Regions from separate parts of the Mesorhizobium sp. LCM 4576 genome, predicted to be linked through region 1. Evidence: predicted binding sites of a transcription regulator. Region 1 holds the regulator's gene; the other holds the start of a gene.

Evidence for each region. Region 1 encodes HrcA, which represses chaperone genes, less so after heat shock. Its sites were predicted from a motif close to GTTAGCACTCNCNNNNNGNGAGTGCTAAC; they were not measured.
Region 2: a site for HrcA is predicted at 1,056-1,084, ahead of groES (co-chaperone GroES). Genes of this name have one in related genera too.

Annotation. Positions count from the first base shown of each region.
Region 1 covers NZ_MDDT01000023.1:29,243-31,462, forward strand. The annotation lists gene rph (ribonuclease PH) at 1-392, opposite strand, end outside; gene hrcA (heat-inducible transcriptional repressor HrcA) at 570-1,667, shown strand; gene LCM4576_RS12885 (hypothetical protein) at 1,738-1,935, shown strand; gene LCM4576_RS12890 (sorbosone dehydrogenase family protein) at 2,050-2,220, shown strand, end outside.
Region 2 covers NZ_MDDT01000047.1:25,281-30,196, forward strand. The annotation lists gene LCM4576_RS24030 (hypothetical protein) at 1-44, opposite strand, end outside; gene LCM4576_RS24035 (methyltransferase type 11) at 119-919, shown strand; gene groES (co-chaperone GroES) at 1,149-1,445, shown strand; gene groL (chaperonin GroEL) at 1,508-3,160, shown strand; gene alc (allantoicase) at 3,459-4,691, opposite strand; gene LCM4576_RS24055 (aspartate/glutamate racemase family protein) at 4,688-4,916, opposite strand, start outside.

The sequences.
Region 1 (2,220 bases):
GTGATCGAGGCGGTGCGGGTGCCACCATCGGCCTGGATGACGTCGCAGTCGACGGTGATCTGCTGTTCGCCCAGTGCCTGCAGGTCGACCACGGCGCGCAAGCTCCGGCCGATCAGCCGCTGGATCTCCAGCGTGCGGCCGCCCTGCTTGCCAGCGGAAGCCTCGCGCCGCATGCGCTCGCCGGTCGAGCGCGGCAGCATGCCGTATTCGGCCGTCACCCAGCCCTTGCCGGAATTGCGCATCCAGGCCGGCACTTTTTCCTCAAGGCTCGCGGTGCAAAGCACATGCGTGTCGCCGAACTTCACCAGGCACGAGCCTTCGGCATGCTTGGACACGCCGCGCTCGAAGGAGATGGCGCGCATTTCGTCGGCTTGGCGTTTGGAGGGGCGCATCGAGGCTCTTTCTGTTCTTTCCCGGATTCGTCGGCGGCTTGTAGACGCATGCGGGGCAAGTCGCAAAGGAAAACGGCCGGGTAACCGCAAACACGGGACCCTGATCGCAAAAGCGGCACTGGGTTGCGCCGCTGTGGCTTAAGTCTATATCTTTTCGGCAGGAGGTTTCTCGCCGGAATGAACAAGCCAGTCGATCCGACGTCCCAAGGTCCCGGGCTTCAGTCGCCCGTACTTCAGTCACTCGACATGCGCTCGCGCGATATCTTCCGGCGGATCGTCGATTCCTATTTGCGCGACGGCGAGCCGGTCGGCTCGCGCAGCCTGTCGCGCATCCTGCCCTCCTCGCTGTCGCCGGCCACCATCCGCAACGTGATGAGCGACCTCGAGCATCTGGGGCTGATCTACGCGCCGCATGTTTCCGCCGGGCGGCTGCCGACCCAGACCGGGCTGCGTTTCTTCGTCGACGCCTTCATGGAGCTCGGCGATCTATCCGACGACGAGCGCCGCRCCATCGAGGCGCAGGTGCGCGCCTCCGGCTCGGGCGCGACGCTGGAGCATATGCTGACGGAGGCCAGCCAGATGCTGTCCGGCATGTCGCGCGGCGCCGGCCTCGTGCTTGCCTCCAAGAACGAGGTGGCGCTGAAGCACATCGAATTCATCCAGCTCGAGCCCACCAAGGCGCTTGCCGTGCTGGTGTCGCAGAACGGCGACGTCGAGAACCGCGTGATCGACCTGCCGGCCGGCATCACCGTGTCGCAACTGCACGAAGCCTCCAATTTCCTCAAYGCCCATATCCGCGGCCGCACCTTGGCCGAGGCGCGCGTCGAGATCRCCCGAATCAAGGAGGAGACCCGCGCGGCGCTCGACACCTTGTCGCAGGATCTGGTCGAGAAGGGCCTCGCGGTCTGGGCCGGCGCCGAAAGCGGCCTGCCGGCGCGCCTCATCGTGCGCGGCCGCGCCAACCTGCTCGAAAACGTCACCGCCCAGGCCGATCTCGAATTGCTGCGCCATCTGTTCGAGGATCTCGAAACCCAGGACGGCCTGCTGCAGCTCCTCGACCTCGCCGAGGAAGGGCCGGGCGTGCGCATCTTCATCGGCTCGGAGAACAAGCTGTTTTCGCTGTCCGGCTCGTCGCTGGTCGTCGCCCCCTATCGCGACAAGGACGCCCGCGTCGTCGGCGCGCTCGGCGTCATCGGCCCGACGCGCCTGAATTACGCCCGCATCGTGCCGATGGTCGACTATACGGCGCAGCTGATTTCGCGCATGCTCCGCTAGGTATCGAGATTCAGGTGAGGCCGGCCTCACTGAATCTCGACACACCTAAGGTGGCTGCGGAGGAGAAAAAATGGCGCTGGAAGCAATCAAGGCCCAGATCGACCTCCTGCTTCAGGAAATGATCAACCAGCCCGAGGACGAGCACGAGATCCAGGAGCAGCTGCGCGAGAAATTGCGGGAGCTGCGCGCCATGGGCCTGCCCTTGCCGGCGGACCTCGTCGAGCTGGAAAAGCGCCTCGACGACGACCTGGATGCCGAGGAGGCCTGAGCGGCGCTCGGACAAATCCGCGCGCGCAAGCTTCTCTTTTCGAGCGCTTGCCCAATATGTCCTGTCTCTGGCGCCTGATCGAGTGGGGCGCGTTAGCAGACGACGGAGAACAGCATGATGCGGATCGCCGGCCTTGCGGGCCTCGCGCTGGTTTTTGCCACCGGCGCCTTTGCACAGCAGGCCGATCAGCCTCTGCTCAGCGGTGAAAAGGCCTTCGGCGACTGGAAGGCCGACCGCCCGGGCGTGCGCCGGCTGCTGAAGCCGCAAGATCAGCCGAAACCCGAT
Region 2 (4,916 bases), on a different contig from region 1:
TGGAACCGGTCCAACTCATGCGTGATCACCGCGATGCGCGCCATGCTTGCCCCCACTTGGCTTGTTCAGCATCCTCTATTATTCGATCGAATACAAAGCGCTAAGCGGGTGGGCTTGCATGACGGAGCATTGGAATGCAATTCGCAGGCATTGGCAGTTGCTCGGATCGCCGCTGAGGCCRCCGCCGGAAGTCGTCGAGGCTTACGACCGCGAGCTCGGGCTTGGCCGATCGCATGTCGTCATGTTCGGCGTGACACCCGAACTCGCCGGGCTTGGCGCCACGACGACGTCGGTCGACGAGTCTTGCGACATGATCGCCGGCATTTGGCCGGGCGACACCGACACGCGCAAGGCGGTGCTAGGCGACTGGTTCGATTTGCCGTTCGGCGATGCAAGCGTCGAGGCACTGATCGGCGACGGGTGCCTCTCGGTCATCGGCGCCGCCGACTTCAGGCGCAAATTGCTTGCGTCGGTCGCGCGTACCCTGAGAGCAGACGGGCGGGCTGCCATCAGACTTTATGCTTCGCCCGAAACGCCCGACGATCCAAGGGAAGTCCGCGCCCTTGCGCTGGCCGGCGGCGTCTCGACCTTCCACGACCTCAAATGGCGCGTGGCCATGACCGCGATCGCCGGCGCGCCCGACTACACGATTCCGGTTACCGGCATCCTCGAGCAATTCGACAGGATGTTTCCCAACCGCGAAGAGTTGTCGGCTCGAACCGGATGGGAATTGCCGGTCATCGGAACCATCGACGTCTACCGGAACTCGTCTGTCGTCTACAGTTTCGCCCCCGCGGCAGYGCTGACCGAGGAAGCCCGGACCTTCTTCGATGATGTCCGGCTGGCCTCGAGCGGCACATACGGTCTGGCCGAACGCTGCCCGCTGCTGGTGCTGCGCTCGCCGAAGTGCCCGGGCTAACGGGCAGGATTGCTCGCCCATGCTTGGCGGCAGCCACCGGGTTTCTGCCCAAGGCTCCGCCGCAGAAAAATTTCGCGCCGCTTGCCCCTCGCGCGCGCCTTGACTCCGGYACGGCTCCAGCCTATTTCAGCGCCACGTTAGCACTCGCCATTGGTGAGTGCTAACTGATGTCCGGCGGCCTCGCCGGATGGAGGAACAGTTCTCACCGTTCTCATTCGAGGAAGACAACATGGCAAAGTCCAAGTTCCGCCCGCTTCATGACCGCGTGGTCGTTCGCCGGGTCGAATCCGAATCCAAGACCGCCGGCGGGATCATCATCCCGGACACGGCGAAGGAGAAGCCGCAGGAAGGCGAGATCATCGCCGTCGGCTCCGGCGCTCGCGACGAAAGCGGCAAGCTCGTGCCCCTGGACGTCAAGGCCGGCGACCGCATCCTGTTCGGCAAGTGGTCGGGCACTGAAGTCAAGCTCAATGGCGAAGACCTTCTGATCATGAAGGAATCCGACATCATGGGCATCATCGGCTGATCATCGGCCTCTCCATCAACTGAGTTTTCGGGCTCTTCCCGAGCCCCTGTCAGGAGCTAACTATGGCTGCAAAAGACGTAAAATTCTCCCGCGACGCCCGTGAGCGCATGCTGCGCGGTGTCAACATCCTCGCCGACGCGGTGAAGGTCACCCTCGGTCCGAAGGGCCGCAACGTCGTCATCGACAAGTCGTTCGGGGCCCCGCGCATCACCAAGGACGGCGTCACCGTCGCCAAGGAGATCGAACTCGAGGACAAGTTCGAGAACATGGGCGCCCAGATGGTCCGCGAAGTCGCTTCGAAGACCAACGACATCGCCGGCGACGGCACGACCACCGCGACCGTTCTCGCCCAGGCGATCGTCCAGGAAGGCAACAAGGCCGTTGCCGCCGGCATGAACCCGATGGACCTCAAGCGCGGCATCGACCTCGCCGTCGGTGAAGTCGTCACCGCTCTCGGCAAGGCCGCCAAGAAGATCAAGACCTCCGAGGAAGTCGCGCAGGTCGGCACGATCTCGGCCAATGGCGACGAGTCGGTCGGCAAGATGATCGCGGAAGCGATGCAGAAGGTCGGCAACGAAGGCGTCATCACCGTCGAGGAAGCCAAGACCGCCGAGACCGAGCTGGAAGTCGTCGAAGGCATGCAGTTCGACCGCGGCTACCTCTCGCCCTACTTCGTCACCAACGCCGACAAGATGGTCGCCGATCTGGAAGACGCCTACATCCTGCTGCACGAGAAGAAGCTCTCCAACCTGCAGGCCATGCTGCCGGTCCTGGAAGCCGTCGTTCAGACCTCGAAGCCGCTGCTCATCATCTCCGAAGACGTCGAAGGCGAGGCCCTGGCCACGCTGGTCGTCAACAAGCTGCGTGGCGGCCTGAAGATCGCCGCCGTCAAGGCTCCGGGCTTCGGTGACCGCCGCAAGGCCATGCTGGAAGACATCGCCATCCTGACCGGTGGCCAGGTCATCTCGGAAGACCTCGGCATCAAGCTCGAGAATGTCGGCCTCAACATGCTCGGCCGCGCCAAGAAGGTGTCGATCTCCAAGGAGAACACCACCATCGTCGACGGCGCCGGCAAAAAGGCCGAGATCCAGGGCCGCGTCGCCCAGATCAAGCAGCAGATCGAGGAAACCACCTCGGACTACGACAAGGAGAAGCTGCAGGAACGTCTGGCGAAGCTCGCCGGCGGCGTTGCCGTGATCCGCGTCGGCGGTGCGACCGAAGTGGAAGTGAAGGAAAAGAAGGACCGCGTTGACGACGCGCTCAACGCGACCCGTGCGGCCGTGGAAGAGGGCATCGTCGCCGGCGGTGGCGTGGCGCTGCTGCGCGCCTCGGCCAACGTCAAGGCCACCGGCGCCAATGCGGACCAGGCCGCTGGCATCGCCATCGTCCGTCGCGCCCTGCAGGCTCCGGCCCGCCAGATCGCTTCGAACGCCGGTGCTGAAGCCTCGATCGTCGCGGGCAAGATCCTCGAGAACAAGGCGCAGACCTACGGCTACAACGCCCAGACCGGCGACTATGGCGACATGATCGCCATGGGCATCGTCGACCCGGTCAAGGTCGTGCGCACGGCTCTCCAGGACGCGGCCTCGGTCGCCGGCCTGCTGGTCACCACCGAAGCCATGATCGCCGAAGCTCCGAAGAAGGAAGCTGCCGGCGGCATGCCGGGCGGCATGCCCGGCGGCGGCATGGGTGGCATGGGCGGCATGGACTTCTAATTGACGAATGATCCCGAAAAGTTGCAGACTTTTCGGACAAGATCATTCGCAATCGGAAGTCCATAAAGCACGCCCATCAACTAACATTGCTCAAGCCCGCAAGCGGGCTTGAGTGGCGGCATGGACTTCTAGTCCAGGCTATCCAGCTGACGCATATGGAAAGGGCGCCGAAAGGCGCCCTTTTTGTTTGCGAAGGATTTGCCAGCGCGATCAGCGTTTGATCGGCATTCCGAAACGAAATTGCATCGCCGTGAAAATAAGTCGCCGCAGCGCCTTCAGGCTGAGCGCCAGCTTTCCTTCAGGCTTCATCGCCCGGTCCATCCAGCATGGACTTCACGCCGACTGAACCGACACCAGCGAAAGAAGCGATGCCCCCTTCCGCCAGAGGTCGTGCAGCGATCAGCCGTTCCGCGAGGTCGCGGGCCACACCCTGCTCCGCAAGCACCTGCATGGCCTGTCCCGCCGGCAGCGCGTTGAACCAGCGATAGCCGGCGACGCGACGCGCGGCGGGGTCGACCTTGCCCAACAGCCTCACCCGCGAGATGCCGCCATCGGGATAGGCATCGAGCCTGACGTAAGAAACCGGCTCGCTCGTTTCCGCCACACGGAAGACATGGCGTGTGTCCGGCTGAAGCAGCCGGCGCGTAAGCAGCGGCTGCCAGCCATCGTCGCCAGGCAGCGCCTCCCCCGCGCCGGAGAGCGCTACCTCGGCGGAAGCATTGTATTTGAAATGCGCGGTGTCGATCTCGACCAGCCTGACATGGCCCGGCAGCGCCAGGCGGATGATGGCATGGTCATTGCCGTCGTCGCGACGGCGGCGCGTTTCCCAGCCGTCGCCCATGTTGCGGGCCTTGTCGGGACGGTTGAGCATCGCGGCCGAGGTGTAGAAGCCGTCGCTGCTGGTCACCACCTGGCCGCCATGGTCCTGGCTGGCGAGGTCGATAGTGAGACCGTCGAACGTCCGCGGGTCAGGCAGGACATGGCCGTAGACGCGCAGCCTGGCGATGCCGCCGTCTGGAAAGGCGGAGAGGCGCACATGGGTGAAGCGACGGCGGTCGGAAACGTCGAAGCGATTGTGCGCGTCGCCCTTGAGCGGCGAACGCGGCACGATCTCGATCCATTCGGTCTCGGCCGATTGCAGCGCCTTCGGGCTGGGATAGGCTTCGACGCCGCAGGCCTCCATGCGGCATGTGGTCGGAAAATTGCCGGTGAAGAAGGACGTATCGACATCGATGCCGGTGATGATGCCGGCAGCACCCAGCCGGATCAGCGCCCAATCGTGGCCGGGCTCGCGGCGCCGCTTCGTCTCCCAGCCGTCGACGATCTCGCCGCGCGGTCCATAATTGCCCGGGATGAAAGCGGATGGCGTCGGCGTAAGCAGGCTCTCCTTCTCGCCGAAGGACTCATCGCTCGCGGCGAGCACGCTGCCACCCAGCCAGCGCGAGGCAAGATCGACCTCCGCAGCGAAATCCTCCTTCAGCTCGGGCATGGCGTAAGCATCATGCGCCGGGCCTTTCTCGATCATGTTCATCGCCGGCCTCCCGCGCGCAGCGCCAACCCTTGCGGACGTGGCCCCAATCCCAACGCCTCCGACAGCGGCCAGCCGTCGATGCGCTTGGCCTCCGGCTTCGCGTAGGTCGAGACCTTACTGGTCTTGAGCCCGAGGCCGACGACCGCCTCGGCCAGCCGCACCGCGGCCGCCACACCGTCGATGACCGGCACGCCGAGCTCGGATGTGATCGCTTCCTCCAGGCCG